DNA from 4 places in the Streptomyces sp. YKOK-I1 genome. Region 1 is predicted to be linked to each of the others. Evidence: riboswitches for the same ligand, from Rfam matches in the RefSeq annotation. Region 1 holds a riboswitch; each other region holds the start of a gene.
The links. A riboswitch is a leader RNA that binds a small molecule or an ion and turns the genes downstream of it on or off. The one in region 1 is predicted to bind cobalamin.

Region 1 (7,597 bases):
CCGGGCGTGTTCACGGTGCCGGCCATCGACAGCCACCGCTGCACGGTCTGTACGGCGTCCGACTCACCGATCGCCCGGGACGGATCCCGCTGCCCGTCGTGCTCGTGGCCGGGCTCCGGCGCGCTGCCCTTCTCCCCCTCCTGACGGCCCGAGGTGTCGGGGAGTTCCCACAGGCACAGGGCCTGGAGCAGGCTGACCTGCGCGTGCCAGCACCGGGACTGCTGCAGCACGGTCTCCGCCAGCCGGATCAGGTCGGCACGGTTGCCCGGGTCCGCGTGCGGATGGAGTCTGCGCCGGTTGGCGGCGTACTTGAACCCCTGGGCCAGCGCCGCCTCCAGGACGAGCGGCAGATCGGGGGTGCCCCGGGTGAGCTGGGGGTCGAGGTGGCCCAGCCACTTGGCGAGGCGTTCCCGGGCCTCGTCGCGGTGGGACGCGCTGACCGAGCCCAGGAGCATGGGAAGGATCCAGGCCCGCATCACGAACTCCCGGAACAGGTCCACGCGCTGTTCGAGATACTCCTCGTCGATCGCCTCCCGCTCCTCGAACCGCGAGGCGCCGGAGCCGAACGGCCCCGCCGGGGCGGTCGGACCGGCGGCGCTCTGCTCCTCCATCTTCTCCGCCCACGCCTCGTACTTCCGCCTCCTGTCGCCCTTCAGCTTCCTGACCAGGCTGTTGTACTGCTTCACGGGGTCGGTGTGCAGACCGACCCGCTCCCGGATCAGGGCGAACGCGGCGTTGCCCCCGGCGCCGCACTCCTGGGCCGCCGCCAGGCGTATCGAGTGGCTGGGCTCCTTGATGCCCATCTGGTACAGCTGCCAGTACATCTGCGTGGTGGCGGTCTCCTCGGGCAGCGTCCGCAGCACCGCGCCGATCTGTCGGAGCAGCCGCAGCTTCGCGTCCTCCAGGGTGCGCCGATCCCCCTTGGCGCGCGGCCAGCGGTTGCGTATGTCGCCGATGACGTCGGTCAGCAGCGCGCGGTCCCGCTCCACGCACAGGGTTTCCAGGACCGCGGCGAAGAGATCGAGTGCCTTCGGATCGTCCGTGCGGCGGCTCGCGGCCTCGTAGAGCCGTTGGCCCAGCGTGCGCGGCCGCTGCCCCGGCATGTTCCTTCGCACGCCGGCCGGCCGCATCGGCCCACCGTTCGCCTTCTTGCGCTCGGCGCCGGAACGGCGCTCCCGGGCCGGGGACGACTCCGCCGCACGCCGACGGGACAGCAGCACCAGGGCGATGAGCAGTTCACGGCTGGGGCCGGGCGGTTGCAGTGCCTGGTCGACCAGCTCTCCGGCAGCGCGCTCCCCCAGGTGATGCAGCACGCGGAAGCCGAAGTAGGCCTGGATGATGCTGTGCGGGAAGCGGACCCTCTTCTCGAACCCCTCCACCAGCCCGAGTTTGTCCGCGTTGCCGGCGAAACGGGCGAGGATCGCCTGGGCCTGGTCCGCGCTGCTCTCGGTGAGCAGCCGCTGCGCCTCCTCCCCGAGGTTCCTGCGGAGCGAGTTCCAGATCTTCTGCCGGTGCCACTCCGAGAAGGCCTGGCCCTGTCTGCCGTTGCGGTCCTGGCGCGGTGCGCCCGTCCGCGGGCCCGTCCGGGACGTCGTACTCCGGCCGCCCGAGCGGGAGTCGCAGGCGAGCAGCTCGGTCAAGCCCACCTCCAGCTTGTCCTGGAGCAGCCCGATGCACGCCAGGGCGGACACCACCTCGACCGTGTCACGGCGCTCCCGCTCGTTCAGCGCGACCTCCTCGCGCAGCAGCCGCTCGCACAGCGTGTCCTTCCACCGCTCCAGCAGCCACAGCCGCAGCGTGCCGCGGTCCCGGCTGCGGGTGTTCAGCCGCCTGGGGTCGTCCAGGGCGCCGTGACGGTGCAGTTCACGGGCGATCTGGAGGTAGACGGGCGATTCGGTCACCTCCGCCGTCTCCACGATCCAGTCCACGCGCCGCTCGTCCGAGTCGGGCACGTGCGCCTGGACGAAGCGCAGCGCCTCCTCCTCGCTCAGCGGTTCCAGCTCCACGATCGCGGCGGCGGTGCTCTCCAGGGGGCTGTGCGGCCGGGAGGCGATGACCAGCGGCAGTCTCTCCTTGTGCGCGCGCTCGATGGCCTTGCGGATGATGTTGTCCCGGTTCTGCTGGAGGCTGTCGTCGAGGAGAGCCTCCTCCAGACCGTCGGCTATCACCACCGGCTTGTCGTCGGCGAGCAGTTGCTGCCAGACCCGGTCGTTCTTGCCGCGGGCCAGGACACCCTGCGGTGCCTCCTCGGTGAAGCGCTGCCGGGCCAGGCTCTGGAAGTCCAGGTCGCCCCCGCCGTCCACGTCCCGCAGCCGGATCGGCACGGGCACGGCGTGCTCCCGGGCCAGCAGTTCGCAGAGCCGCACCAGGACCGCGGTCTTGCCCGCGCCGACACCGCCGACGAGCAGATAGGGCCTGCGTGTGTTGCGGTCCCGCAGCCGTTGGGCGATGACCTCGGCGATCGCCTCACGGCCCACGATCCCGGCGATGTCCTGGCCGGCGGTGAGCACCAGCCGGCGGGGGTCCTTGCGGACCTTGGCGAGGTAGCGGTGTTTGGTCCAGCTGTACCAGCAGAACAGGAAGAGCGCGGCTGCGATCGAAGCGGTCAGGACCGGGCCGAGGAGGTTCAGAAGGGTTTCGACACCTTTTTTGTCCTTGAGCCAGTCATCGAAGCTGGTCGACCCCTTGAAGGCGCTGTACACGGCGTCCCCGCACCAGGCGAGGATCGCCAGGAGGGCGATCAGCCAGATGAGTCTGGTGAGGTTGCCGTAGGTGAACCACCGGTGCCATTTCTTGGGGCGGGTGACGCCACGGCGGGCCTCCAGACGAATCGTCAGGCGGTGCCAGCGGGCGAGGAGTACACGTCTGACGCCGTGCCCCGCACGTCTGAAGTGCAGCGTCGCCATCGGCGCGTTGCGCGGCCGCTGCTTGCCCGGGGTGTGACGGACGACCCTGGTCATCGTGTGCTCTCCCTCCGAGAGCGTTCCTCGGGACGGAGGACCCGTGGGCGCCGGCACCTCCTTCCATGGAATCACTCCCGCCGTACCCCGCAACCCGGGCGCCTCCAGGGAAAATCGGGAGGCCCGCGCGCGCGGCTCGGGCAGACTCGGGGCCATGGACATCGTGATACGGCGGGCGGATCCCGGTGAGTACGAGGCGCTCGGCGAGATCACCGCGCGGGCCTATCTCCAGGACGGCCTCCTCGACTACGGCGAGGGGGACGAGTATCTGCCGGTGCTGAAGGATGTGGCCGCGCGGGCCGCCGCCGCGGAGGTGCTCGTGGCGGTGGAGGGCGAGCGGCTCCTCGGCGGTGTCACGTTCGTCGCCGGTCCCGGTCCCGTCGCCGACATCGCGCGGCCCGGTGAGGCCGAGATCCGGGCGCTCGCGGTCGCGCACGACGCGCGGGGCCGGGGCGCCGGGGAAGCCCTCGTACGGGCCTGTCTCGACCGGGCGCGGGCCACGGAGGGCTGCGCGGCGGTCGTCCTGTCGACCCAGCGCAGCATGCACACCGCCCATAGGATCTACGAACGTCTCGGCTTCGTCCGTACACCCGGGCGGGACTGGAATCCCGTGCCGCATCTGGACGACGTCACTCTCCTCACCTACGAGTTGACACTCTGACACCACCCCGACACAACATCTGGGGGTGGCGTGACAGGCGAGCACAAGATGTATGCTCATGCTCGTTGTCGCCGCAGGGGAATCCGGTGCGAATCCGGAACTGTCCCGCAACGGTGTACTTGTGCATGTCTGTGCACGAGCGTCAGTCCGAGGACCTGCCGACAGCGCGCCCGGCCGTCCCGGTCCGGGTGCCTTGACGTCCGGGTCTCGTGGAGTGGGCCGGTGGACGCGACGCCGTGCGCGCTCGTGTGCTGCCCCCTGCGCTCCGCCAGGCCCCCTGCCGAGCGAGGGAGAGCCCCACGTGACCATCGCGCCAGCCGATCCGGCCTCAGCGATCCAGCCGGACACCGACGGTCCCGGTACCGCGCTGCTGCGGACCCTGACCGAGCTGACCGCCGACCTCCCCGACGCCGACCCCGGGCGGGTCGCCGCCGCCGCGCTGCGCGGCCGGTCGGCGCGGGCGGACGAGACGGAGCTGCGCGAGCTGGCCACGGAGGCGGCCGCCGGCCTGATCTCCGAGGACCCCGCCTACTCGAAGCTGGCCGCCCGGCTGCTGACGGTCTCGATCGCCGCGGAGGCCGCCTCCCAGGGCGTGACGTCCTTCACGGAGTCCGTCGCCGTCGGCCACCGCGAGGGGCTCGTCGCCGACCGCACCGCCGCGTTCGTACGGCTGCACGCGGCCCGGCTGGACGCCCTGGTCGACACCGGCGCCGACGACCGCTTCGGATACTTCGGGCTGCGCACCCTGCACAGCCGCTATCTGCTGCGACACCCGATCACCCGCAAGGTGATCGAGACGCCCCAGCACTTCCTGCTCCGGGTCGCGTCCGGTCTCGCCGATGGGGGTCCCCCCTCTGGGGGAGACACGGCCCGCTCCCTGGACGAGGTCGCCGCGCTCTACGGGCTCATGAGCCGGCTCGACTATCTGCCGTCCTCCCCCACCCTCTTCAACTCCGGCACCCGGCACCCCCAGATGTCGTCCTGCTACCTCCTCGACTCCCCGCTGGACGAGCTGGACTCGATCTACGACCGCTACCACCAGGTCGCCCGGCTGTCCAAGCACGCCGGCGGCATCGGGCTGTCGTACTCCCGCATCCGCTCGCGCGGTTCGCTGATCCGCGGCACCAACGGGCACTCCAACGGCATCGTGCCGTTCCTGAAGACCCTGGACGCCTCGGTCGCCGCCGTGAACCAGGGCGGCCGGCGCAAGGGCGCGGCCGCGGTCTACCTGGAGACCTGGCACTCCGACATCGAGGAGTTCCTGGAGCTGCGCGACAACACCGGTGAGGACGCCCGCCGTACGCACAACCTGAACCTGGCGCACTGGATCCCGGACGAGTTCATGCGTCGGGTGAACGCCGACGGGCAGTGGTCGCTGTTCTCCCCCGCCGACGTGCCCGAGCTGGTCGACCTGTGGGGCGAGGAGTTCGACGCCGCGTACCGCAAGGCGGAGGAGACCGGGCTCGCGAAGAAGACCATCCCGGCGCGTGATCTGTACGGCCGGATGATGCGGACCCTCGCCCAGACCGGCAACGGCTGGATGACCTTCAAGGACGCGGCCAACCGCACCGCCAACCAGACGGCGCTGCCGGGCCATGTCGTCCACTCCTCCAACCTCTGCACGGAGATCCTGGAGGTCACGGACGACGGCGAGACGGCGGTCTGCAACCTGGGTTCGGTGAACCTCGGCGCGTTCGTCGACCCGACGGCCGGCGACCTCGACTGGGAGCGGCTGGACGCCACGGTCCGCACCGCCGTCACCTTCCTCGACCGGGTCGTCGACATCAACTTCTACCCGACCGAGCAGGCGGGCCGGTCCAACGCCAGGTGGCGTCCGGTGGGCCTGGGCGCGATGGGGCTCCAGGACGTCTTCTTCAAGCTGCGGCTGCCCTTCGACTCCGCCGAGGCGCGTGCGCTGTCGACGCGGATCGCCGAGCGGATCATGCTCGCCGCGTACGAGGCCTCCACCGACCTCGCCGAGCGCGGCGGGCCGCTGCCGGCCTGGGAGAAGACGCGTACGGCGCAGGGTGTGCTGCACCCCGACCACTACGGCGTCGAGTTCACCTGGCCGGAGCGCTGGGCGGCGCTGCGCGCGCGGATCGCGACGACGGGCCTGCGCAACAGCCTGCTGCTCGCCATCGCCCCCACCGCCACCATCGCCTCCATCGCGGGCGTCTACGAGTGCATCGAGCCGCAGGTGTCCAACCTGTTCAAGCGCGAGACGCTGTCCGGTGAGTTCCTCCAGGTCAACTCGTATCTGGTGCAGGACCTCAAGGAGCTGGGCGTGTGGGACGCGCGCACCCGGGAGGCGCTGCGCGAGTCCAACGGCTCGGTGCAGGACTTCGCGTGGATCCCGGCGGACGTTCGGGCCCTGTACCGGACGGCGTGGGAGATCCCGCAGCGCGGCCTGATCGACATGGCCGCGGCCCGCACCCCGTACCTGGACCAGTCCCAGTCGCTGAACCTGTTCCTGGAGACGCCGACCATCGGCAAGCTCTCCTCGATGTACGCGTACGCCTGGAAGTCGGGCCTGAAGACGACGTACTACCTGCGCTCGCGTCCGGCGACCCGGATCGCCCGCGCCGCCCAGGCGCAGACCCCGACCACCCTCCCCGCGCAGCAGACGGCCGACCCCGACGCCGTCGCCTGCTCCCTTGAGAACCCCGAGTCCTGCGAGGCCTGCCAGTAATGCCCAGCGACAAGAACCTGCTCGACCCCGGCTTCGAGCTGACTCTGCGCCCCATGCGCTACCCGGACTTCTACGAGCGCTACCGGGACGCCATCAAGAACACCTGGACCGTGGAGGAGGTCGACCTCCACTCGGACGTCGCCGACCTCGCCAAGCTGTCCCCGATGGAGCAGCATCTGATCGGCCGGCTGGTCGCCTTCTTCGCGACGGGCGACTCGATCGTGGCGAACAACCTGGTGCTGACGCTGTACAAGCACATCAACTCCCCCGAGGCGCGCCTGTACCTGAGCCGGCAGCTCTTCGAGGAGGCCGTCCACGTCCAGTTCTATCTGACCCTGCTGGACACCTACCTCCCGGACCCGGAGGACCGCGCGGCCGCGTTCGACGCGGTGGAGAACATCCCGTCGATCCGCGAGAAGGCGGAGTTCTGCTTCAAGTGGATCAACGAGGTGGAGAAGCTGGACCGGCTGGAGTCGCAGGCCGACCGCCGCCGTTTCCTGCTCAACCTGATCTGCTTCGCCGCGTGCATCGAGGGCCTGTTCTTCTACGGCGCCTTCGCGTACGTCTACTGGTTCCGCAGCCGGGGTCTGCTGCACGGTCTCGCCACCGGCACCAACTGGGTGTTCCGGGACGAGACCATGCACATGAGCTTCGCCTTCGAGGTGGTCGACACGGTCCGCAAGGAGGAGCCGGAGCTGTTCGACGAGCAGCTCGGGCAGCAGGTCACGGACATGCTCCGGGAGGCCGTCGAGGCGGAGTTGCAGTTCGCGCGGGACCTGTGCGGCGACGGACTGCCGGGCATGAACACCGACTCGATGCGGCAGTACCTGGAGTGCGTCGCCGACCAGCGCCTCACACGGCTGGGCTTCGCGCCGGTGTACGGCTCGGAGAACCCGTTCTCCTTCATGGAGCTCCAGGGCGTTCAGGAGCTGACCAACTTCTTCGAGCGCCGGCCGTCGGCGTACCAGGTGGCGGTGGAGGGCACCGTCGACCTGGACGAGGACTTCTGATCCTCCCTCTCCCCACGGGCCTCCTGGGCCTTCCTGATCTGCCGGTCGGCGCGCCGGTCGCGCGCGATGCCGAGCACGGACGGGAGGACCAGGAGGACGAGGATCCCCAGGACGAGGAGCATTCCGACGAGGCCTTCGATCTGGTTCGTGTTCATGTACACCACTGTCGCGCCGGACACTCCTGACCGGGAGTGGCAGGACTGCCGTACACCTTCAAATTACTGCCACCTCGGGTGCACACTGGCAGCATGCTGAAGAACGTGGCCGCGGTGCTGCT
Region 2 (7,597 bases), 4.1 Mb from region 1:
TCCTGATCCCGGCCGTCGCGGCCCCGATCGTGGCGGGCGTCGCCGCGATGCTCGCCACCCGGCTGTCGTACACGCTGGGCAGGAAGGCCGACGGCAAGGCCGCGGCGAAGGGCTACCGCGCGGGCCAGATCGCCTCGGCCGGCCTGGTCTCCCTGGCGCACGGCACGAACGACGCGCAGAAGACGATGGGCATCATCACCCTGGCCCTGGTCGCGGGCGGCGCCGTCGCCCCCGACTCGGACCCGCCCACCTGGGTCATCCTCTCCGCCGGCATGGCCATCGCGCTCGGCACCTACCTCGGCGGCTGGCGCATCATCCGCACCATGGGCAAGGGCCTGACCGACCTTCAGCCGCAGCAGGGCTTCGCCGCCCAGACCAGCGCGGCGACGGTCATCCTGGCCTCCTCCCACCTCGGCTTCTCCCTGTCCACCACGCACTCCGTCTCCGGTTCGGTGATGGGCGCGGGCCTGGGCCGCAAGGGCGGTGTGGTCCGCTGGTCGACGGCGACCCGGATGTTCGTGGCCTGGGGCCTGACGCTCCCGGCGGCCGCCCTGGTGGGCGCGCTGGCCGAGTCCGTCACCGGCCTGGGCGACTGGGGCACGGGCCTGGTCCTGGTCTTCCTCGTCGCTTCCAGCGCGGCGATCTGGAAGATCTCCCGCCGCGAGGTCGTCGACCACACCAACGTCAACGACCACGACCACGCAGAGCCGGCCGGCGTGGTGACCACGGCGATCGCCGCCGTGGCCGTGCCCCCGGCCCACCCGGTCGCCGAGAACCTGGCGGCCACCATCCCGTCCCCGGCCGCCACGGCCACCACCACGACCGAGCCGACGGCTCCGGCCGCCTGAGCCCGCCCACCCGGTACGAAGGAAGAGAATCAGCATGGACATCGACTGGGCGGCCCTGGGCTCCGTCTTCGGCGTCAGCCTCGTGATCACGGTGGCCCTCGTGGCCCTGTTCACCCTCGGCGTCATGGGCCTGTCCCGCCAGGAGCGGGCCTCCGAAGAGGGCGGCTCCGCCGCTCTCGCGGTCACCGGCGCGTACGCGTGCTTCGCCGCGTGCGCGGCCGCGGTGGCGTACGGGATCTCCCTGATCGTCGCCTGACCCATCTGCTCGACCACCGAAGGGGTGCGGGACGGATCGCCGTCCCGCACCCCTTCTGCATGACCTCTCTGCATGACCTCTCCTCAGGACCTCGCGAACCACCCCCGTGTGGGGTTCTGCACACTCTCCCCGTGCAGGTCAACGGCAAGTTGACGGCCCTTCCAGGGGCGTGGTGGACTGCCGGGGCCATGTACGGCGGCAGAAGAGGAAGCCGGTGAGAATCCGGCGCGGTCCCGCCACTGTCACCGGGGTAGGTAGCCCCGGGAGCCAGGAACTCTCGCCGCCGGTCTCGTCGAACCAGGGCGTGGACACCCTGAGTGAGGACATATCGCCATGCTCGCCTGCCGTTCGGGAGTCCGCCCGGCTCTCAGGTACAGCCCAGGATCGCTGCCCGCCCCCACGGCCGGCTGAGCCGATGCGAGCCGATCGCGTCTTCGCGTACGGCGCCGCTGCCGGCCTCCTCGGTGACCTGCTCCTCGGCGATCCCCGCCGGGGGCATCCGGTCGCCGCGTTCGGGCGGGCCGCCGGTGCCGTGGAGCGGCTGCTGTGGCGGGACCACCGGGGACGCGGCGCCCTGCACACCGCCGTGTGCGCGGGTGGCGCGGTCGCTCTCGGGTCCGCCGCCGAGAGGGCCGTACGCCGCTCCCCCACCGCCTCCGTCGTCCTGACCGCCGCCGCCACCTGGGCCGTGGTCGGCGGGACCTCGCTCGTCCGTGAGGCCCGGACCGTCGGGCGGGCCCTGGAGGCGGGGGACGTCGAGGCGGCGCGGGCCCGGCTGCCGCATCTGTGCGGGCGGGACCCGCAGGCTCTCGACGCCGACGGGATCGCGCGGGCCGTGGTGGAGTCCGTCGCGGAGAACACCTCCGACGCCGTCGTGGGCGCCCTGGTGTGGGGCGCGGTGGGCGGGGTGCCGGGGCTGCTCGGGTTCCGGGCCGTCAACACACTGGACGCGATGGTGGGTCACCGATCCGCCCGTTACCGGCGGTTCGGGTGGGCCTCGGCCCGGCTCGACGACCTCGCCGGGTGGCCGGGGGCACGGCTGACCGCCGTACTCGCCGCGCTGGCCGGGGACGATCCGCGCGGGGCCGTACGGGCCTGGCGGCAGGACGCGGACCGGCATCCCAGCCCCAACGCCGGGCCCGTCGAGGCCTCGTTCGCGGGGGCCCTCGGGGTGCGGCTGGGCGGGACGCTGTCGTACGGGGGCCGGGTCGAGCACCGGCCGGTGCTCAACGGGGAAGGACGCGCCGTCGCCACGGGCGACATCGAGCGGGCCGTACGGCTCTCCCGGCGCGTCGGTCTGCTCGCGCTCGGCGTCTGTGTCGCCGGGCGCCTCATCGCAAGGGGGCACAGGTCATGAGCGGGGGTCTCCTCGTCGCCGGCACCACCTCCGACGCCGGCAAGAGCGTCGTCACGGCCGGGATCTGCCGGTGGCTGGTCCGCCAGGGGGTCAAGGTCGCGCCCTTCAAGGCGCAGAACATGTCGCTGAACTCCTTCGTGACCCGCGAGGGCGCGGAGATCGGGCGGGCGCAGGCCATGCAGGCGCAGGCCTGCCGCATCGAGCCGACCGCGCTGATGAATCCCGTGCTGCTCAAGCCCGGTGGCGAGCAGAGCAGTCAGGTGGTGCTGCTCGGCAGGCCGGTGGGCGAGCTGAGCGCGCGGGGCTACCACGGGGGGCGGCAGCGGCAGCTGCTCGGGACGGTGCTGGAGTGTCTCGCAGAACTGCGGGGCACGTATGACGCGGTGATCTGTGAGGGGGCGGGGAGTCCGGCCGAGATCAATCTGCGGCGCACCGACATCGTCAACATGGGGATCGCCCGGAATGCCGGGCTGCCCGTGCTGGTCGTCGGGGACATCGACCGCGGGGGTGTCTTCGCCTCCTTCTTCGGGACGGTCGCTCTTCTGTCGGAGGAGGACCAGCGGCTGGTCGCCGGGTTCCTGGTGAACAAGTTCCGGGGGGATGTCTCGCTGCTCGAACCGGGGTTGGACATGCTCCACGGGCTCACCGGGCGGCGGACCTACGGGGTGCTGCCCTTCCGGCACGGGCTCGGGATCGACGAGGAGGACGGGATGGGGGTCCGGAACTCCCGCGCCTCCGCCCCGGTCGGCGAGGACGTGCTGCGGGTGGCCGTGTGCGCGGTCCCGCTCATGTCGAACTTCACCGATGTCGACGCGCTCGCCGCCGAACCCGGTGTCGTCGTGCGGTTCGTGGACCGGCCGGAGGAACTGGCCGACGCCGATCTCGTCGTCGTCCCCGGGACGCGCGGGACCGTCCGCGCGCTGGAGTGGCTGCACGAGCGCGGGCTCGCCGACGCCCTCGTCGGCAGAGCCGCGGAAGGGCGCCCGGTTCTCGGCATCTGCGGCGGCTTCCAGATCCTCGGCCGGCACATCGAGGACGAGGTCGAGAGCCGTCGGGGGCAGGTCGAAGGCCTCGGGGTGCTGCCCCTGAGGGTCAGGTTCGCCCCCGAGAAGATCCTTGCCCGGCCGGAAGGGGAGGCACTCGGGGAGCCGGTCTCGGGATACGAGATCCACCACGGGGTCGCCGACGTCCAGGGCGGCGAAGCCTTCTTGGACGGCTGCCGGGTCGGGCAGACCTGGGGCACGCACTGGCACGGCTCGCTGGAGTCCGACGGGTTCCGGCGGGCGTTCCTGCGCGAGGTGGCGGCCGCCGCGGGCCGCCGGTTCGTGCCGGCCCCGGACACCTCGTTCGCCGCGCTGCGCGAGGAGCAGCTCGACCGGCTCGGCGATCTGATCGAACAGCACGCGGACACGGACGCGCTCATGCGGCTCATCGAGTCGGGCGCGCCGCAAGGACTGCCTTTCATTCCACCGGGAGCGCCCGCATGAGCACTGTGTTGTTGTTGTCGACCGCCGACACCGATCTGCTGGCGGCCCGGGCCGCCACCGGCGCCGGCTACCGGATCGGCAACCCGACCCGCGTCGACGTCACGGACGAGCTGCCCGGTCTCCTGGACGGCGCCGACCTCGCCGTCGTACGGCTGCTCGGCGGCAAGCGGGCCTGGGAGGACGGGCTGGCCGTGCTCAAGGCGTCCGGGATCCCGACCGTGCTGCTGGGCGGCGAGAGCGTGCCGGACGCCGAGCTGATGGCCGAGTCGTCGGTGCCGGCCGGTGTGGTGGCCGAGGCGCTGCGGTACCTGGTCGAGGGCGGGCCCGACAACCTCACCGAACTCGCCCGGTTCCTCTCGGACACCGTGCTGCTGACCGGCGAGGGGTTCGTCGAGCCGCGGAAGATGCCCGAGTACGGCGTCCACGGCCCCCGTCCGCAGGAGAGCGGCCGGCCGACCGTCGGCGTGCTCTTCTACCGGGCCCATGAGCTGAGCGGCAACACCGCGTTCGTGGACACCCTGTGCGAGGCGATCGAGGCGCGGGGGGCCAACGCGCTGCCCGTGTACTGCGGTTCGCTGCGCGGGGCGGACGCGGAGCTGTACGAGATCCTCGGCGGGACGGACGCCCTGGTCGCCACCGTGCTCGCCGCGGGCGGCACGCACGCCTCGCAGGCCTCGGCGGGCGGCGACGAGGAGGCCTGGGACATCGGGGCGCTCGCCGAACTGAACGTCCCGGTCCTGCAGGGCCTGTGCCTGACCTCCTCGCGGCAGGCCTGGGACGAGTCCGACGCCGCCCTCTCCCCCATGGACGCGGCGATGCAGGTCGCGATCCCGGAGTTCGACGGCCGGCTGATCACCGTCCCGTTCTCGTTCAAGGAGCAGGGACCGGACGGGGTCCCGGTGTACGTCGCCGACCCCGAGCGGGCCGGGCGCGTCGCCGGGATCGCCGTACGGCACGCGCAGTTGAGGCACAAGCCGAACGGCGAGAAGAAGATCGCGCTGGTCTTCACCGCGTACCCGACCAAGCACTCACGGGTCGGCAACGCGGTCGGGCTGGACACGCCCGCGTCGGCGGTACGGGTGCTGGACGCGCTGCGGGACGCCGGATACGTCGTCGAGGGGCACCCCGACGACGGCGACGAGCTGATCCACCGGCTCATCAGCGCCGGTGGTCACGACGTCGAGTGGCTCACCGAGGAGCAGCTGGCCGCCGCGCCCGCCCGCGTGCCGCTCGCCGACTACCGGGTGTGGTTCGACCAGCTCGACCCGGAGCTCAGGGACGGCATGCTGGAGGCGTGGGGTGAGCCGCCGGGGACCCTTTACGTCGACGGGGACGAGATCGTCCTCGCCTCCCTGCAGTTCGGGAACGTCGTGGTGATGATCCAGCCGCCGCGCGGCTTCGGGGAGAACCCGATCGCGATCTACCACGACCCCGACATGCCGCCGTCGCACCACTACATGGCCGCCTACCGGTGGCTGGAGAACAGTTTCGGTGCCGACGCGGTCGTGCACATGGGCAAGCACGGCACGATGGAGTGGCTGCCCGGCAAGGGGCTCGGGCTCGGCCCCGGCTGCGCCCCGGACGCGGTCCTCGGCGATCTGCCGCTGATCTACCCGTTCATCGTCAACGACCCCGGTGAGGGCACCCAGGCCAAGCGGCGCGGGCACGCCACCGTCGTCGACCATCTGGTGCCGCCGATGGCCCGGGCGGACACCTACGGCGACCTGGCGAAGCTGGAGCAGCTCCTCGACGAGTACGCGCTGGTCTCCGACCTGGACCCGGTGAAGGCGCCGGCGGTGCGGGCGCAGATCTGGACGCTGGTGAAGGCGGCCGAGCTCCACCACGACCTGCACGTGGACGAGCAGCCGGACGAGGACGACTTCGACGAGTTCGTCATGCACATCGACGGCTATCTGTGCGAGATCAAGGACGTGCAGATCCGCGACGGTCTGCACATCCTGGGCGGTGGCCCGGTCGACGAGGCGCGGGTGAACCTGGTGCTCGCCGTGCTGCGGGCCTCGCAGGTGTGGGGCGGGCAGGCGAACGCGCTGCCGGGGCTCCGGGCGTCCTTCGCGGCCCATTTCGGGCTGGTCGAGAAGGAGTTGCTGGCCGAGCCGGGGGCGCCGGTGAAGGTGCCCGTGGAGCTGTCGGACCTGGTCGAGGGTCCGGCGCGCACGGCGGCCGACGCGATCGATCTGCTGGAGCAGCTGTGCCGGCGGGTCGCGGAGGGCATGGAGTCGCGCGGCTGGGACGTCACGGCCGCCCGGCCGCTGGTGCGGGACGTCCTCGGCACCGAACTCCCGGCCGCCGTAGCGGTGCTGGAGTTCGCCTGCGCCGAGGTGGTGCCGCGGCTGGCGCGGACCACGGACGAGATCGGGCACGTCCTCAAGGCGCTGGACGGCGGTTACGTCCCGGCCGGCCCGTCGGGCTCGCCGACCCGCGGTCTGGTCAACGTCCTGCCGACCGGCCGGAACTTCTACTCCGTCGACCCCAAGGCGATCCCGTCCCGGCTGAGCTGGGAGGTCGGGCAGTCGCTCGCCGACTCCCTGGTGCAGCGCTATCTCCAGGACACCGGTGAGTACCCGAAGTCCGTCGGTCTGACGGTCTGGGGCACCTCCGCCATGCGGACGCAGGGCGACGACATCGCCGAGATCCTCGCCCTGCTGGGCTGCCGTCCCGTCTGGGACGACGCCTCGCGCCGGGTCACCGGCTTCGAGGTGATCCCCCCGGCCGAGCTGGGCCGGCCGCGCATCGATGTCACGGTCCGTATCTCCGGCTTCTTCCGGGACGCGTTCCCGCACGTGGTGGGCCTCATCGACGACGCCGTGCGCACGGTGGCCGAGCTGGACGAGCCGGCCGGGAGCAACTTCGTGAAGGCGCACGCCGACGAGGACACCGCCGCGCACGGCGACCGGCGGCGCGCGACGGCCCGGGTCTTCGGCTCCAAGCCGGGGGCGTACGGGGCGGGTCTGCTGCCGCTGATCGACGCCCGCAACTGGCGCAGCGACGCCGACCTCGCCGAGGTGTACGCCGTCTGGGGCGGTTACGCCTACGGGCGCGGGCTCGACGGGCGGGCGGCGCGCGGGGACATGGAGACCGCGTTCCGGCGGATCGCCGTCGCCGCCAAGAACGTCGACACCCGTGAGCACGACCTCGTCGACGCCGACGACTACTTCCAGTACCACGGCGGCATGGTCGCCATGGTGCGGCATCTGACGGGTGCCAGCCCCGAGGCGTACGTCGGCGACTCCGCCGTTCCGGACCAGGTGAAGACCCGCACGCTGGGCGAGGAGACGCACCGGGTGTTCCGTGCCCGGGTGGTCAACCCGCGCTGGATGGCGGCCATGCGCCGGCACGGCTACAAGGGCGCCTTCGAGATGGCGGCGACCGTCGACTACCTCTTCGGCTACGACGCGACGGCGGGCGTGGTCGACGACTGGATGTACGAGAAGCTCAGCGCCGAGTACGTCTTCGAGCCGGAGAACCGGGACTTCATGAAGAAGTCCAACCCGTGGGCCCTGCGCGGGATCACCGAACGCCTGCTGGAGGCCGCCGAGCGCGGGCTGTGGGCGGAACCGGACGCCGACACCCTGGAGCGGCTGCGGGCCACGTATCTGGAGCTGGAAGGCGACCTGGAGGGCGACCAGTG
Region 3 (7,597 bases), 790 kb from region 1:
CGGCGTTCTCGCCTACCCGGCACTCTCACCCATCCGGCACCTTCACCCACCCAGCGCCCTCACCCACCCGGCACCTTCACCCACCCGGCACCCTCACCTACCCGGCGTTCGCCAGGTCCTTCGGCTGGGCGGTTCGTGGCGGTTCCTCCTCGTGGCCCTCCCCGAAGGGCCCGCGGCCCGGGAGGATCGCCAGGACGATCAGCGTGCCGGCGGCCATGATGATCCCGCCGATCAGGCTGGTCCGGGCGACGCTGAGGGCGAAGGCCTCGTGCACCGCGTCGAGCAGGGCCTGGGCCTGCTCGGGACCGCCGGCCGGGTTCTTCGCGATCTGCTCGGCGACCGCGATGCCGCCGCCCACCGAGTCCTTCGCCGTGTCCAGCGCCGCCACCGTGAGATGACCGCCGACCAGGTCGGTCAGCTTGTCGCGGTAGGCGGTGCCCAGCAGCGAGCCGAGCACGGCGATGCCGAGGGAGCCGCCCAGCTCCAGCGCGGTGTCGTTGGCGCCGCCGCCGACGCCCAGCTCCGACTCCGGGAAAGACCCCATGATCGTGTCGGTCGCCGGGGACACGCTCAGGCCGATCGCGAACCCGAGGAGCAGCAGCGAGGGCACGAAGTCGGTGTAGCCGGAGCCGGTCCCGATCCGGGTGAGCAGGGAGACGCCCGCGCTGCCGATGGTCATGCCGGCCACCACCATGGCCTTCACGCCCAGCCTCGGGGTCAGCCGCCCGGTGACCGCCGCTCCGACGAACACCGCACCGGCCAGCGGCAGCAGCCGGACCCCGGTCTCCAGCGCGTCGTACCCGAGGACGAACTGCAGGAACTGGGTGGAGTAGTAGATCGAGCCGAAGGTGCCGAAGAAGAAGAACAGCACCGCCAGCATCGACCCGCTGAACGCCCGCCCGGTGAACCGGCGCACATCCAGCATGGGGTGCGGGTGACGCAGTTCCCAGGCGACGAAGGCCGCCAGGCCGACCCCGGCGACCACGGCCGCGGTGACCGGGCCGGCACCCCAGCCGAAGTGCGGGCCCTCGATGGTGGCGTACACCAGGGAGCCGACGGAGACGATCGACAGCAGTCCGCCGACGTAGTCGATCCGGCCCATGCCCACCGCCCTCGACGGCGGGACCAGGGCGAGCGCGCCGAGGACGGCGACGACCGCGATGGGGACGTTGATCAGGAAGGTGGAGCCCCAGGCGTGGTCCCGGAGCAGCCGGCCGGCGACCAGCGGGCCGACCGCGATGGCGAGACCGGAGGTGGCGGTCCAGGCGGTGATGGCCCGGGCGCGCTCCCCCTTGGGGAACATCGCGACCAGCAGCGACAGCGTGGCCGGCATGACCACCGCGGCGCCGACGCCCATGATCGCGCGGGCCGTGACGACCAGGGCGGTCCGATCCACCAGGCTGCCCATCACCGAGCCGCCCGCGAAGATCAGCAGGCCCAGGATCAGGGCGCCGCGGCGGCTGTACTTGTCGCCGATCGCGCCCAGCACCAGCATCAGCGCCGCGTACGGGACGGTATAGCCGTCGATGACCCACTGCAGGTCACTGCTGGAGAGGCCCAGGTCCTTCGTCATGTCGGGCGCGGCCACGATCAGCGAGGTGTTCGCCATGACGACGATCAGCAGGCTCAGGCAGAGCACGAGCAGCGCCCACCAGCGCCGCGCGTACGGCCCGGTCGTCTTCTCCACGGGTGTGTCGGCAAGCAAGGGCATCGGGGACTCCTAGCGGCGACGGGATAATTGCCCACTGGTGTGCAGATTAAGCGATTGCCCACTGGCGTGCAAATAAACCTCCGGCACCGGAAACGCCGAAGAGGCCCTCCGAGGAGGGCCCCTTCGTCGAGTGCCGCGGGTGCCGGGCGTGCGTACGCGCCCCTAGTCCAGGACGTCGGACTCCTCGGCCGGCGCCTCCGGCGCGACCTCCTCGACCACCGCGCCCGCGCGGTCCGCCGGCACCCCGGCCGCGATGAGCGTGACGACGGCGGTCCGGGTGCCGTCGTCCTCGAGCGCGCCGGTGTTGACCTGCTCCAGCAGGGCGAAGTGCATGGCCTCCAGGCTCGCGCTCAGCACGGCGGGCGGGAGCTGGTTGTGGAAGACGCCGTCGCGCTGGCCGCGCTCCACGATGGACGTGACCTCGTCACGGGCGGGCGCCAGGATCTCGGCGACGCGCTCCATGCCCAGATCACGCCGGGCGAGCGCGAGCAGCAGCCGGTAGCGGTCACCGACGGGCCAGATGCAGCGCACGAAGTGGGCGAGCGCCCGCTCGGCCGGTTCCTCCGGCCGCCGGGCGGTCTCCAGCACCCCGCGCAGCGTCTCGGACGCCTCCTCCGCGAGCGCCTCCAGCAGCGCGGCCCGCCCGGGGAAATGCCCGAACAGGGTGCGCCGTACGACACCGGAGGCGCGCGCCAGCTCCTCCAGGGTGACGTCGGGATTCCGGCCGAGCTCGCGGCGCGCCGTGGCGAGGATGCGCGCCCGGTTGGACCGCGAGTTTCGGCGCTGCGGCTCGCGGGCCACGGGCTTGGTCACGGGGCACCTCGGTGATCGTGGTGGCGGCGGGACGCCCATTCTGGCACGGGCCCCACCGGCCCCACTGGCCCCGTCCGGCCCAATGGAACCCGTCCCCGGCGACTCCGTACGCCACCATAGCGGGACGAACCGGCCCCGACGCGACACACCAAACTTGTTGCCATCGTTTTCTTGAACTCTTCGTGTTTAGCCGAGTAGGTTGTCCCCATGACCACGCCCCAGCCCCGAACCGTCGCCGAAGAGCTGCGCGGTGCCGGCCTGCGGGTGACGGCCGCCCGCGTCGCGCTGCTGGAGACCGTCCGCAGCGGCGACCACCTCGATGTCGAGACGATCGCCTCCGGAGTGCGCGACCGCGTCGGCCACATCTCCGTACAGGCCGTGTACGAGGCGCTGCACGCGCTGACCGCGGCCGGACTCGTCCGCCGTATCGAACCGCCCGGCAGCCCCGCGCGGTTCGAGGGGCGCGTCGGGGACAACCACCACCACCTCGTGTGCCGCTCGTGCGGCGTCGTCGCCGACGTCGACTGCGCGGTCGGTCACGCCCCCTGTCTCACCGCGTCCGACGACCGAGGCTTCTCGATCGACGAGGCCGAGGTCATCTACTGGGGCCTGTGCCCCGCCTGTTCCACCGCCGGTACCGCGGCAGCACCCTGATTTCCCCCTTCGGAAGGAATCCCCCCTATGTCCGAGAACCCCTCGTCCGAGGCGAAGTGCCCCGTCGCCCACGACCGTGCGGCACACCCCACCCAGGGCGGCGGCAACCGCCAGTGGTGGCCGGAGCGGCTCAACCTGAAGATCCTCGCCAAGAACCCGGCGGTGGCGAACCCGCTCGGTGAGGACTTCGACTACGCGGAGGCGTTCAAGAACCTCGACCTGGCGGCTGTCAAACAGGACATCGCCGCGGTGCTGACGGACTCCCAGGACTGGTGGCCCGCCGACTTCGGCAACTACGGCCCGCTGATGATCCGTATGGCCTGGCACAGCGCCGGCACCTACCGCATCTCCGACGGCCGCGGCGGCGCCGGCGCCGGCCAGCAGCGCTTCGCGCCGCTGAACAGCTGGCCGGACAACGGCAACCTGGACAAGGCCCGCCGTCTGCTGTGGCCGGTGAAGAAGAAGTACGGCCAGGCGCTGTCCTGGGCCGACCTGATGATCCTGACCGGCAACGTGGCCCTGGAGCAGATGGGCTTCGAGACCTTCGGCTTCGGCGGCGGCCGCGCCGACGTCTGGGAGGCCGAGGAGGACGTCTACTGGGGTCCCGAGAAGGTCTGGCTGGACGACCAGCGCTACAGCGGCGACCGCGACCTGGAGAACCCGCTCGGCGCCGTCCAGATGGGTCTCATCTACGTCAACCCCGAGGGCCCCAACGGCAACCCGGACCCGATCGCCGCGGCCCGCGACATCCGTGAGACCTTCCGCCGTATGGCGATGAACGACGAGGAGACCGTCGCCCTCATCGCCGGTGGTCACACCTTCGGCAAGACCCACGGCGCCGGCCCGGCGGACAACGTCGGCGCCGAGCCCGAGGCCGCCCCGATCGAGGCCCAGGGCCTCGGCTGGGCCAGCACCTACGGCTCCGGCAAGGGCGGCGACGCCATCACCTCCGGCCTGGAGGTCACCTGGACCGCCACGCCGACCCAGTGGAGCAACGGGTTCTTCAAGAACCTGTTCGAGTACGAGTGGGAGCTCACCCAGAGCCCGGCCGGTGCGAACCAGTGGGTGGCGAAGGACGCCGAGGCGATCATCCCCGACGCGCACGACACGTCGAAGAAGCAGCTGCCGACCATGCTCACCACCGACCTGTCGCTGCGCTTCGACCCGGTCTACGAGCAGATCTCGCGCCGCTTCTACGAGAACCCGGCCGAGTTCGCCGACGCGTTCGCCCGCGCCTGGTTCAAGCTGACCCACCGTGACATGGGCCCGAAGTCGCAGTACCTCGGCGCCGAGGTCCCGGCGGAGACCCTGATCTGGCAGGACCCGCTGCCCGAGGCCGAGGGCGAGGCCATCGACACGGCCGACGTCACGGCGCTCAAGGCCAAGCTGCTCGCCTCCGGTCTGACCGTCTCCCAGCTGGTCTCCACCGCCTGGGCGTCCGCCTCCACCTTCCGCGGCAGCGACAAGCGCGGCGGTGCCAACGGCGCCCGTATCCGCCTGGAGCCCCAGCGCGGCTGGGAGGCCAACGACCCCGACCAGCTCCGTCACGTCCTCAGCGTCATCGAGGGTGTCCAGGCCGAGTTCAACACCGGGGCCAAGAAGGTCTCCGTGGCCGACCTGATCGTCCTCGGCGGTGCCGCCGCGGTCGAGAAGGCCGCCAAGGACGCCGGCGTCGACGTGGAGGTCCCCTTCACGCCGGGCCGTGTCGACGCGACCGACGCGCACACGGACGCCGAGTCGTTCGCCGCGCTGGAGCCGTACTGGGACGGCTTCCGCAACTACACCGGCAAGGGCACCCGCCTGCCGGCCGAGTACCTGCTGCTCGACAAGGCGAACCTGCTCACGCTGAGCGCCCCCGAGATGACGGTCCTCGTCGGCGGTCTGCGCGTCCTCGGCGCCAACAGCGGCGAGTCCAAGCACGGCGTGTTCACCGACACCCCCGGCGTCCTGACCAACGACTTCTTCGTCAACCTGCTCGAGCTGGGCACGACCTGGAAGTCCACCTCGGAGGACCAGCACACCTTCGAGGGCCGCGACGACGCGGGCAACCTGAAGTGGACCGGCACCCGTGCCGACCTGGTCTTCGGTTCCAACTCCGAGCTGCGCGCCCTCGCCGAGGTCTACGCGAGCGACGACGCGAAGGAGAAGTTCGTGAAGGACTTCGTCGCGGCCTGGACCAAGGTCTCCGACCTGGACCGGTTCGACCTGGTCTGATCCTGAACCGCCCCTGAAGTGAGCGAGGGCGCCCGGGCCTGTCCCGGGCGCCCTTCGCGTTCAGCTCCAGGGGATGTAGCCGCCGTCCACCCGGATCGTGTCGATCCCGCTGATGTGCCGGGCGCCGCAGCGGTCCTGGGGCAGGACCAGCTGGGGGCCGGCCCCGTCGAGCGGGGTGTCGTCGATGGTGGTGGCGAGCAGCACGGCCGCGTTGCCGAAGTCGGGGTCGATCTCGGCCCACGACAGCAGGGCGTGATGCCCGTCCGCCCCGTGCACGGCGATCAGGAACCGCAGCCGGTCCTTGCGCCGGGCGGGATCGAAGCCGGGCCGGGCCGCCGACAGCACGTCGTGCAGGAGCGGTCCGGTGAAGCGGTGGTGCTGGACACCGCTCGTGGCGCACTCGAAGCTGACCGCGGCCCGCCGCTGGGGCCAGGCCAGCAGGTCGGCCACGGTGAGCCGGGCCGGCCGGGCCAGATCACCGGCGAGCCTGAGTTCCGCGCCTTGACTCATGGGCCACCACCTCCCCGGTGACCGTACCCGGGCCGGGGAGGAACACAAACGCATATTCCATTCATATGCAGCGCGGAGATCTGCTTCTGCCATACGAAGTCCCACTTATCGCTGGCACATGCGGCTGATCGCCGGCATGGGGCCGCTCCTCGGGCCTGTGGTAGCTTGCCGAAGCCAGTCGTACCCCTGTGCGTACACGTACGCACGACGGGTCAGGGAATCCGGTGCGAATCCGGAGCTGACGCGCAGCGGTGAGGGCGACGGGCGGGGCAACGGCCACTGGACGGCGAACGGTCCGTGAAGGCGCCCCGTCCGGATGACCCCGAGTCCGAAGACCTGCTGGCGGCCTCCGGCGGCGCAAGGACGCCGGGGGAGCACCCGCACGACCGGGCTTCGCGCATGAGCCCTCGACGCCGAAGGATGTTCCGTGCCGCTCGCACGCCCCGTCCGTCCCGCCGCTCCCCCTGTTCCTTGCCGGTGCCCTGCTGTTGACCGGATGCGCCGGTTCCGCCGGTTCCGGAACGGCCCCCGCCAGGAGCACCGCTACCGGGTATCCCGTCACCCTCGACAACTGCGGGGAGAAGGTGCGCGTGGACAGCCCTCCACGGCGGGCCTGTGTGCCGACCGGGTCAGTCGGTCGGCCGACGGGACCCTGATCCTGGACGGGGTCGGCCTCGCCCCACGCCCCGGGACCGTCACCGGGCTGCTCGGCCCGAACGGCTTCGGCAAGTCCACCCTGCTGCGGCTGCTCGCCGGTGTCCTCGCCCCGTCCTCCGGCACCGTCACGCTCGACGGACGCCCGCTGGAGCGGGCGGGGCGCCGCGCCGTCGCCCGGCGGGTGGCCGTGGTCGAGCAACAGGCGGACACCCAGGTCGCGCTGACCGTCCTCGACGTCGTACGCCTCGGCCGGGTCCCGCACCGCAGGGCCTGGGCGCCCGCCTCCGCCGAGGACGAGGAGGCCGTCCGCTCCGCGCTGGCCCGCACCGGTCTGGCCGACAAAGCCGCCCGCCCCTGGCGGACACTGTCCGGCGGGGAGCGCCAGCGGGTGCAGATCGCCCGCGCCCTCGCCCAGCAGCCCCGGGAACTGCTGCTGGACGAACCCACCAACCACCTCGACATCCAGCACCAGCTCGCCCTGCTCACCAGCGTGGTCGCCCTGCACGACCTCAACCTGGCCGCGATGTACTGCGACCGGCTGCTCGTGCTGCGGCGGGGCCGTGTGGTGGCGGGCGGCACCCCGGAGGAGGTCCTCACCGAGGAGCTGATCGCCGAGGTGTACGGCGTCCGCGCCGCCGTCACCCGGGCCGCCCCCGGGGACCGCCCGCACATACGCTTCCTGGGCACGCTCCCCGCTCCTGGAGGAACCGCCACGTGACCAGCCGCGTCAGCTTCGTCCCGCCCGCGATGAACGACTCCCTGCGCCAGGCCCGTTTCGACGACGGATGCTCCCTCGACGCGGGCGGGCTGGCGCGGGCGCGGGCCGCCGCCGGATCCCTGCGCCCGGCGGTCCGGGTCCTGGTCTCCCCCAGTGCGCGCTGCCGGGAGACGGCGGCCGCCCTCGGTCTCGACGGGGTCGAGGAGGCTGACCTGGCGGGTCTGGACGTGGGGCGCTGGCGGGGTCTGACCCTCGCCGAGGTCGGCGCCGCCGAGCCACAGGAGGTCGGCCGCTGGCTCGCCGAACCCGACGCGGCGCCG
Region 4 (7,241 bases), 790 kb from region 1:
GGGTTCAGGAGCCGTTCGGCCAGTTCGCCGAAGACGAGGCCGAAGCCCGTCCACAGCGTGATCTGGAGAGCGAGGGTGGACAGGCGGAACCGCCACAGCAGGGTGGCCGGGAAGTCCGCCGGGACTTCGTTGATCGTGGGCAGGAACGCGTACGCCAGACCGATCAGGGTGACGAAGCCGAGGACGGCGACGACGGTGGCGTACCAGGTGCCGAGCCTCGGCGCGAGCCGCTTGCCGGCGATCACCGCGGCGATCGCGAGCAGCACACCGAGCAGCATCATCAGGAAGAACAGGGTGGTCCGTTTGGCGATCGTGTCGTGGTCGCCGACCGCGGGCGGGTTGGCCGGGTACTTCAGGAACGGCACGACGTACACGGCCAGCAGCGCGGCCCCCGACAGCAGCAGCGCCGTGGCCCGCGGGCCGAAGGGGCCGACCCGGCCGAGGGCGAAGCAGTAGGCGAGGGCGGCGACGCCGCCGAAGGCGACCCCGTAGACGAGGACGCCGGTGGCGAGACCGGCGGTGGACTGAAGGGAGCGGGAGACGAGTTCGACCTCGTGCTCGTGGGCGTGGGCCTCCTCGAAACCGATGGCGCTGTCGACGTTCGGCTCGCCCAGGAAGTAGGCGACGACGAGGGCGAGCACGCCGGCCGCGAGGCCGGCGAGCATGCCCCGCACCAGGAGGTTTCGCACGGTTGCGGAGTTCATGGCGGTGCGGCGTCCCTCGTCAGTGGCAGGGGAAGCCGAGCAGGTGGCGGGCGTCGTGCACCCACTCGTGGACTCCCTCGCCGGAGACGACGGAGGTGGCGCCCTGCTCGGCGCCGACGAAGTACAGCAGGACCAGCATGAGGATGCCGAAGAAGACCGCCCAGGGAGCGATGTCCTTCAGCGGGAGCTTGGCGGGAACGGCGGGTGCGGCGGTGGTCGGCTGGGCGACGTGCTGCGCCATGGCAGGGCCTCCTCTGGGAGTTCGCGTCCCATCTCGGTGGTGCACAGGACGACGGCCCCGGGTCTGACTCGCGGTCCGCCCCTCCACCAGGAGCGCACCGTTCACAGTGGCGCGACCGTGCCGGATTTCCACCGGCTTCCGTGTTTCCGTCGTCGATATCAGAGTGAAGGTACCGTGCCCCGGCGAACTGGCCAAGAGCGCACTGTCCGACGTGATCCGGCTCTCCTCGCTCCGGCCGTTCCGCCCCGGACGCTCGAAAATGTTTCGTAACCGGCGGTTTTCCCCTCCTTGTCCTGGCTGTGACGGCCGTGCCAGTGTCCCGGTCCAGCAGGCGAGCCGTCCGCGGCGAGGGCGGTCGAAAGCCTTTCGCGCGAGCCGCCCGGCCGCCTGCCGAACGGACAGGGCATGCCGAGCATGCCGGGAAGAAGAGAGGCAGAGCATGCACGGAATCCGGGTATTTCCGAGAACACGACGCGCGGCGGTGGCCGTGGTCACCGCGACGGCGGCGCTGAGCCTGCTCGCCGCGTGCGGGACGTCGGGGCCGGGCGGATCGTCGTCGGGGGGCTCGTCGTCGAAGGGCCTGACGATGTGGGCGCTGAACGACCAGACGATCCTCAAGGAGTCCGTCGACGCCTACAACAAGGACCACCCGGACGAGAAGATCACCCTGCGGCTGTTCGCGAACGACGACTACAAGCAGAAGCTGCGGGTGGCGTTCGGGGCGGACCAGGCCCCGGACATCTTCTTCAGCTGGGGCGGCGGCGCGCTGAACGACTATGTGAAGGCGGACAAGGTCGACGCCCTGACCGACGCTCAGGTGGGGCTGCTGCGGTTCACGCCGAGCGTGCTGCAGAGCGCCACGTTCAGCAGCAAGGTCTACGGCATACCGGCCAACGGGCTGGCCCCGGTGGTCCTCTACTACAACAAGAAGGTCCTCAAGGACGCGGGCGTGGAGGCGCCGACGACGTACGACGGACTGCTGGCCGCCGTGAAGAAGCTGAAGGGCGACGGGGTCACCCCGATCTCCCTCGCGGCGAACTCCAAGTGGCCGACGCTGATGTACCTGGAGTACCTGCTCGACCGCGAGGGCGGCTCCGAGGTGTTCACCAAGATCGCCTCCGGTGACGCCGCGGCCTGGAAGGACCCGGCGGTCACCGCGGCCAACACCCGCCTCCAGGAACTCGCGAAGGCCGGGGCGTTCGGCGACAACGCCTCCTCCGTCAGCTACGACCAGGGCGCCTCCACCGCGCTGCTCTACACCGGCAAGGCCGGGATGGAGCTGATGGGCACCTGGGAGTACGCCAACCTGGTCAAGGCCGCACCGGACTTCGTGAAGAAGGACCTGGGCTATGTCGCCTTCCCGTCGGTGTCCGGCGGCGCGGGCGACCCGAAGGCCATCGTCGGCAACCCCTCCAACTTCCTGTCCCTGAACTCGAAGAGCAAGAACAAGTCGGCGGCGCTCACCTACCTGAAGAACTACGTCCTGAACGGCGACCAGGTCGACGCCTATCTCGCGGCGGGCAGTGTGCCTCCGGTCAACGGACTGGACACCAAGCTGGCGGCGGTGAAGTCGGCCGACGACAAGAAGTGGCTGAGCTTCGTATACCAGCTGGTGCAGAACTCCCCGACGTTCCAGCTCTCCTGGGACCAGGCGCTCCCCTCCGACCAGGCGGATCCGCTGCTGACCAACGTGGACAAGTCGTTCCTGCGGCAGATCGAGCCGGAGGAGTTCGGCACGGCCATGAGCGAGGCGGCGCAGTAATGACCACGGTGGTCCGTACGCCGCGACCGGTCGCGTCCTCCACGACGCGGCCGGCCACGGCCCGTTCACGGCGCCGCCCGGGCGGTGCCCTGCTCATGGCGGCGCCCGCGCTGCTGCTGTTCGCTCTGTTCGGTCTGGTGCCGCTGGTCGGCGTGGTGGTGCTGAGCCTCTCCCGCTGGGACGGTCTGGGCTCGCTCGGCTGGGCCGGGTCCGCCAACTGGAGCGGGGTCCTCGCCGACGACGCCACCTGGCAGGCGCTCTGGCTCACCCTCAAGGTGATGGCGGTGAGCTGGCTGGTCCAGACACCGGTCTCACTGGCGCTCGGGGTGTTCCAGTCGCCCAAGGGGCGGCTGCGCGCGCTGTTCGCCGTGGTGTGGTTCCTGCCGCTGCTGCTGTCGGCCGTGGCGATCGGTCTGACCTGGCAGGCGCTGCTCGACCCGTCCTTCGGCATCGGCGCCACGCCCGGGCTGCACTGGCTGGCGCGGCCGCTGCTCGGCTCCCCCGACCTGGCTCTCTACACTGTGATCTTCGTGATCGCCTGGCAGTTCGTGCCGTTCCACGCCCTGCTGTACCAGGCGGGCATCCGGCAGATCCCGGTCTCGTTGTACGAGGCCGCCGCCATCGACGGCGCCGGTCCCGCGACCCGCTTCCTGCGGATCACGCTGCCGCAGCTGAAGTACACGCTGGTCACGTCGAGCACCCTGATGCTGGTCGGCTCGCTCACCTACTTCGATCTGATCTACGTCCTGTCCGGCGGCACGGGCGGCCCGGGCACCGCGACCCGGGTCCTGCCGCTGGCCATGTACATCACGGGTTTCCAGTCGCACGACATGGGCCGGGCCAGCGCGATCGCCACCCTGCTGGTGGTGTTCGGCCTCGCGCTGTCGCTGCTCACCACCCGCCTGTCCGGCTTCACCCGGATGGACAGCCAGCAGGAGGGCATGTGAACGCCTTGCGCAGAACCGTCGCCGGCGGCGCCGCCCTCGGGTGGACCGCGCTGGTCGTGGTCCCCGTGTACTGGCTGGTCGTCACCAGCCTGCGCGGGCGCGGCGACTTCACCACCGCCAGCCCGCTGTCCCTGCCCGGACACCCGACGCTGGAGAACTACCGGACCGTCCTGGACGGCGGCTTCACCACCTATCTGCTCAACAGCGTCGTCGTCACCGCCGCGACGGTCGCGGTCACCGTGGTCGTGGCCCTGATGGCCGCGTTCTCGATCGTCCGGCACGCCGACCGCTTCTCCCGGCTGACCTTCCGGCTGTATCTGCTGGGCCTGGCGATCCCGCTCCAAGCGGTGATCATCCCGGTCTATCTGCTGATCATCCGGATGCATATGTACGACAGTCTGCTCGCGATCGTGCTGCCCTCGGCGGCGTTCGCGCTGCCGGTCACCGTGATGATCCTGGTCAGCTTCCTGCGGGACGTGCCGCGTTCGCTGTTCGAGGCGATGGTCGTGGACGGCGCCGGGGACTGGCGCATGCTGTTCTCGCTCGCGGCGCCGCTGGCCCGGCCCGCGCTGGTGACGGTCGCGGTGTACGACGGCCTCCAGGTCTGGAACGGCTTCCTGTTCCCCCTGATCCTCACCCAGAGCGGCGACAAGGCCGTACTGCCGCTCGCTCTGACGCTCTACCGGGGCGAGTTCGGCATCGACGTGCCCGCGACGATGGCCGCGGTGGTGCTCTCCACCCTTCCCATGCTGGTGGTCTTCGTCCTCGCCAGACGCCGGTTGGTCGCCGGACTGACCGCCGGATTCTCCAAGTAACCGACCGCGTAACCCACCGCCGCAGACGAAGAGGCCGACGCCACGGGGGCGCCGGCCCTCCTCGGCATGCCCAAGAACGGAGTCGTGCATGACGACCACCACGCCGGACCCCTCTCGGCAGCTCTCCCCGGCGCGTCCCTGGACCGACGCCGCTCTCCCGGCCGGCGAACGCGTCGAGGCGCTGCTCGCCCGCCTCACCCTGGAGGAGAAGGTCGCCCAGCTCAGCAGCACCTGGGAGGACGTCGAACCGGCCGGCCCCGAGGTCGCCCCCGGCACCAGTCTCTTCGGCCGGGTCGGCGACCTCGACGAGACCGCCCGGCACGGCCTCGGCCAGCTCACCCGCCCCTACGGCACCGTGCCCCGGCCCGCGCTGGAACACGCCCGGCTGCTCGCGGCCCGCCAGCGGCAGATCATCGGGCAGAGCAGGTTCGGCATCCCTGCCATGGCGCACGACGAGTGCCTGACCGGCTTCACCACGTACGGCGCCACCATCTACCCCACCTCGCTCGCCATGGCGGCCACCTTCGACCCGGCGCTGATCGGCCGGGTCGGCGAGGCGATCGGCGCCGACATGGCCGAGGCCGGGGTCCACCAGGGCCTCGCCCCCGTCGTGGACGTGATCCGCGACTACCGCTGGGGGCGCTGCGAGGAGACGTACGGCGAGGACCCGTATCTCGTCGGGGCGATGGGCGAGGCGTATGTGCGGGGCCTGCAGAGCGCCGGGGTGTACGCCACGCTCAAGCACTTCGCCGGGTACTCGGCGTCGATGGGCGGCCGCAACCACGCCCCGGTCGGGATCGGCCCCCGCGAGCTGCACGACGTGATCCTGCCGCCGTTCGAGCGGATCGTGGCCGCCGGGGTGGGCTCGGTCATGAACTCGTACGCCGAGATCGACGGCGAGGCGCCCGCCGCGAGCCGCCGGCTGCTGACCGGGGTGCTGCGCGAGGAGTGGGGTTTCGAGGGGACCGTCGTCTCGGACTACTGGTCGCTGCCGTTCCTGGTGGACGCGCACCGGGTGGCGGCCGATCTGGCGGACGCCGGGGCGCGGGCGCTGTGGGCGGGCCTGGACGTCGAACTGCCGGACCAGCGCGGCTTCGGCGCGGCGCTGGTCGGGGCCGTCCGCGCGGGGAAGGCCGACGAGGCGGACGTCGACCGGGCGGTGCGGCGGGTGCTGCGGCAGAAGCTCGCGCTCGGGCTCCTGGACGCCGACTGGGATCCGGAGCCGCCCGCCCTGCGCGCGGGCGAGCTGGAGCTGGACAAGCCGGAGAACCGGCGGCTGGCCCGTGCGGTCGCCCGGGACAGTGCCGTGCTGCTGGCCAACTCCGGTGGTCTGCCGCTGCCGTCCGCCGGGCGGATCGCCCTGATCGGGCCGTGCGCCGACGACGTCCGCACGATGTTCGGCTGCTACAGCTTCCCCAACCATGTCCTCTCCGACCGCGAGGACCTCGGCAACGGGGTCGAAGCGGTGTCGCTGCGCGCCGCGCTGGCCGCTGAACTCCCGGGTGTGGACTGGCGGTTCGCCGAGGGCTGCCCGGTGCGGGAGCCGGACCGGTCGGGGATCGCGGGCGCGGTCGCCGAGGCCGCGGGCGCGGACGCGGCCGTGGTGGTGGTCGGCGACAAGGCCGGGATGTTCGGCATCGGGACCTCGGGCGAGGGCTGTGACGTGGAGGATCTGCGGCTGCCCGGGGTGCAGGAGGAGCTGGTGGAGGCCGTGCTGGCGACGGGAACGCCGGTGGTGCTGGTGGTGAGCAGCGGGCGGCCGTACGCCGTGGGCCGGTTCGCCTCCGGTACGGCGGCCCTGGTGCAGGTCTTCCTGCCGGGCGAGGAGGGCGGCCGCGCGGTAGCCGAACTCCTCGCGGGGACCACGAACTTCAGCGGCAAGCTGCCCGTGCAGATCCCGCGTACGCCCGCCGGCCAGCCGTACACCTATCTGCACCCGCCGCTGGGCGACCGGCAGAGCTGGCTGTCCAACCTCGACCCGACGCCGGCCTTCCCCTTCGGGCACGGGCTGTCGTACACGACGTTCGCCGTCGACGGACTGACCGTGGACCGTGAACTGGTGCCCACGGACGGGCGGTTCACGGTGTCGGTGCGGGTGCGCAACACCGGGCCGCTGGCCGGCGCGGAGACGGTCCAGCTGTACGTCACCGACCCGGTCGCCCAGGTCACCCGGCCGGTGCGGGAGCTGCTGGGCTTCGCCAAGGCCGCGCTGGAGCCGGGCGAGGAGGCCACGGTCCGCTTCGAGGTGCACACCGACCGGCTGGCCTTCACGGGGCTGGACGGCCGGCGGATCGTGGAACCCGGCGAGATCCTGCTGTACGCCGGGTCCTCCAGCGGGGACACCCCGGCGCACGCGAGCCTGCGGCTCGTGGGCGAGCAGCGCGACGCCGTCGTCGTACGGCATCACGACGTGCCCGTGACGGTCGTACGGGGCTGACGCCCCTCAGGTGCTGCGGGGCTTGGACGTCGAGGTCCGCAGCACCAGTTCCGTCGCCAGTTCGATGCGCGGGGAGGCGGGCGGGCGGCCCTCGGCCGTCTGGAGCAGGACCCGGGTCGCCTCGCGGCCCAGCTCCTCGAAGGGCTGGCGCACCGCGCTCAGCGGCGGGCAGGCCATGGCCGCCACCAACGTATCGTCGAAGGACATCACCGCGAGGTCGTCCGGCACACGCAGTCCGTGCTGCCGGGCGGCCTCCAGCACGCCCAGCGCCTGTGCGTCGCTGGCGGCGAACACGGCCGTCGGCGGCTGCTCGGCGCGCAGGATGTGCAGGGTGG

Region 2: another riboswitch for cobalamin. It lies ahead of ACYQ8Q_RS11480 (cobalamin biosynthesis protein); the one in region 1 lies ahead of ACYQ8Q_RS30510 (ribonucleoside-diphosphate reductase subunit alpha).
Region 3: another riboswitch for cobalamin. It lies ahead of ACYQ8Q_RS33945 (ABC transporter ATP-binding protein); the one in region 1 lies ahead of ACYQ8Q_RS30510 (ribonucleoside-diphosphate reductase subunit alpha).
Region 4: another riboswitch for cobalamin. It lies ahead of ACYQ8Q_RS33930 (CbtB domain-containing protein); the one in region 1 lies ahead of ACYQ8Q_RS30510 (ribonucleoside-diphosphate reductase subunit alpha).

Annotation. Positions count from the first base shown of each region.
Region 1 covers NZ_BAAGDR010000001.1:6,813,280-6,820,876, reverse strand. The annotation lists gene ACYQ8Q_RS30520 (NACHT domain-containing protein) at 1-2,960, opposite strand, end outside; gene ACYQ8Q_RS30515 (GNAT family N-acetyltransferase) at 3,115-3,621, shown strand; cobalamin riboswitch at 3,674-3,798, shown strand; gene ACYQ8Q_RS30510 (ribonucleoside-diphosphate reductase subunit alpha) at 3,923-6,310, shown strand; gene ACYQ8Q_RS30505 (ribonucleotide-diphosphate reductase subunit beta) at 6,310-7,320, shown strand; gene ACYQ8Q_RS30500 (hypothetical protein) at 7,233-7,475, opposite strand; gene ACYQ8Q_RS30495 (helix-turn-helix domain-containing protein) at 7,569-7,597, shown strand, end outside.
Region 2 covers NZ_BAAGDR010000001.1:2,679,357-2,686,953, forward strand. The annotation lists gene ACYQ8Q_RS11470 (inorganic phosphate transporter) at 1-848, shown strand, start outside; gene ACYQ8Q_RS11475 (hypothetical protein) at 883-1,104, shown strand; cobalamin riboswitch at 1,261-1,403, shown strand; gene ACYQ8Q_RS11480 (cobalamin biosynthesis protein) at 1,520-2,461, shown strand; gene ACYQ8Q_RS11485 (cobyric acid synthase) at 2,458-3,948, shown strand; gene cobN (cobaltochelatase subunit CobN) at 3,945-7,597, shown strand, end outside; gene ACYQ8Q_RS11495 (putative cobaltochelatase) at 7,595-7,597, shown strand, end outside.
Region 3 covers NZ_BAAGDR010000001.1:7,606,681-7,614,277, reverse strand. The annotation lists gene ACYQ8Q_RS33970 (MFS transporter) at 98-1,711, opposite strand; gene ACYQ8Q_RS33965 (TetR/AcrR family transcriptional regulator) at 1,874-2,524, opposite strand; gene ACYQ8Q_RS33960 (Fur family transcriptional regulator) at 2,732-3,178, shown strand; gene katG (catalase/peroxidase HPI) at 3,206-5,392, shown strand; gene ACYQ8Q_RS33950 (molybdopterin-dependent oxidoreductase) at 5,453-5,902, opposite strand; cobalamin riboswitch at 6,061-6,260, shown strand; gene ACYQ8Q_RS33945 (ABC transporter ATP-binding protein) at 6,399-7,277, shown strand; gene ACYQ8Q_RS33940 (histidine phosphatase family protein) at 7,274-7,597, shown strand, end outside.
Region 4 covers NZ_BAAGDR010000001.1:7,599,063-7,606,303, reverse strand. The annotation lists gene ACYQ8Q_RS33935 (CbtA family protein) at 1-704, opposite strand, end outside; gene ACYQ8Q_RS33930 (CbtB domain-containing protein) at 724-945, opposite strand; cobalamin riboswitch at 982-1,137, opposite strand; gene ACYQ8Q_RS33925 (extracellular solute-binding protein) at 1,427-2,707, shown strand; gene ACYQ8Q_RS33920 (carbohydrate ABC transporter permease) at 2,803-3,654, shown strand; gene ACYQ8Q_RS33915 (carbohydrate ABC transporter permease) at 3,651-4,469, shown strand; gene ACYQ8Q_RS33910 (glycoside hydrolase family 3 N-terminal domain-containing protein) at 4,558-6,906, shown strand; gene ACYQ8Q_RS33905 (LacI family DNA-binding transcriptional regulator) at 6,913-7,241, opposite strand, start outside.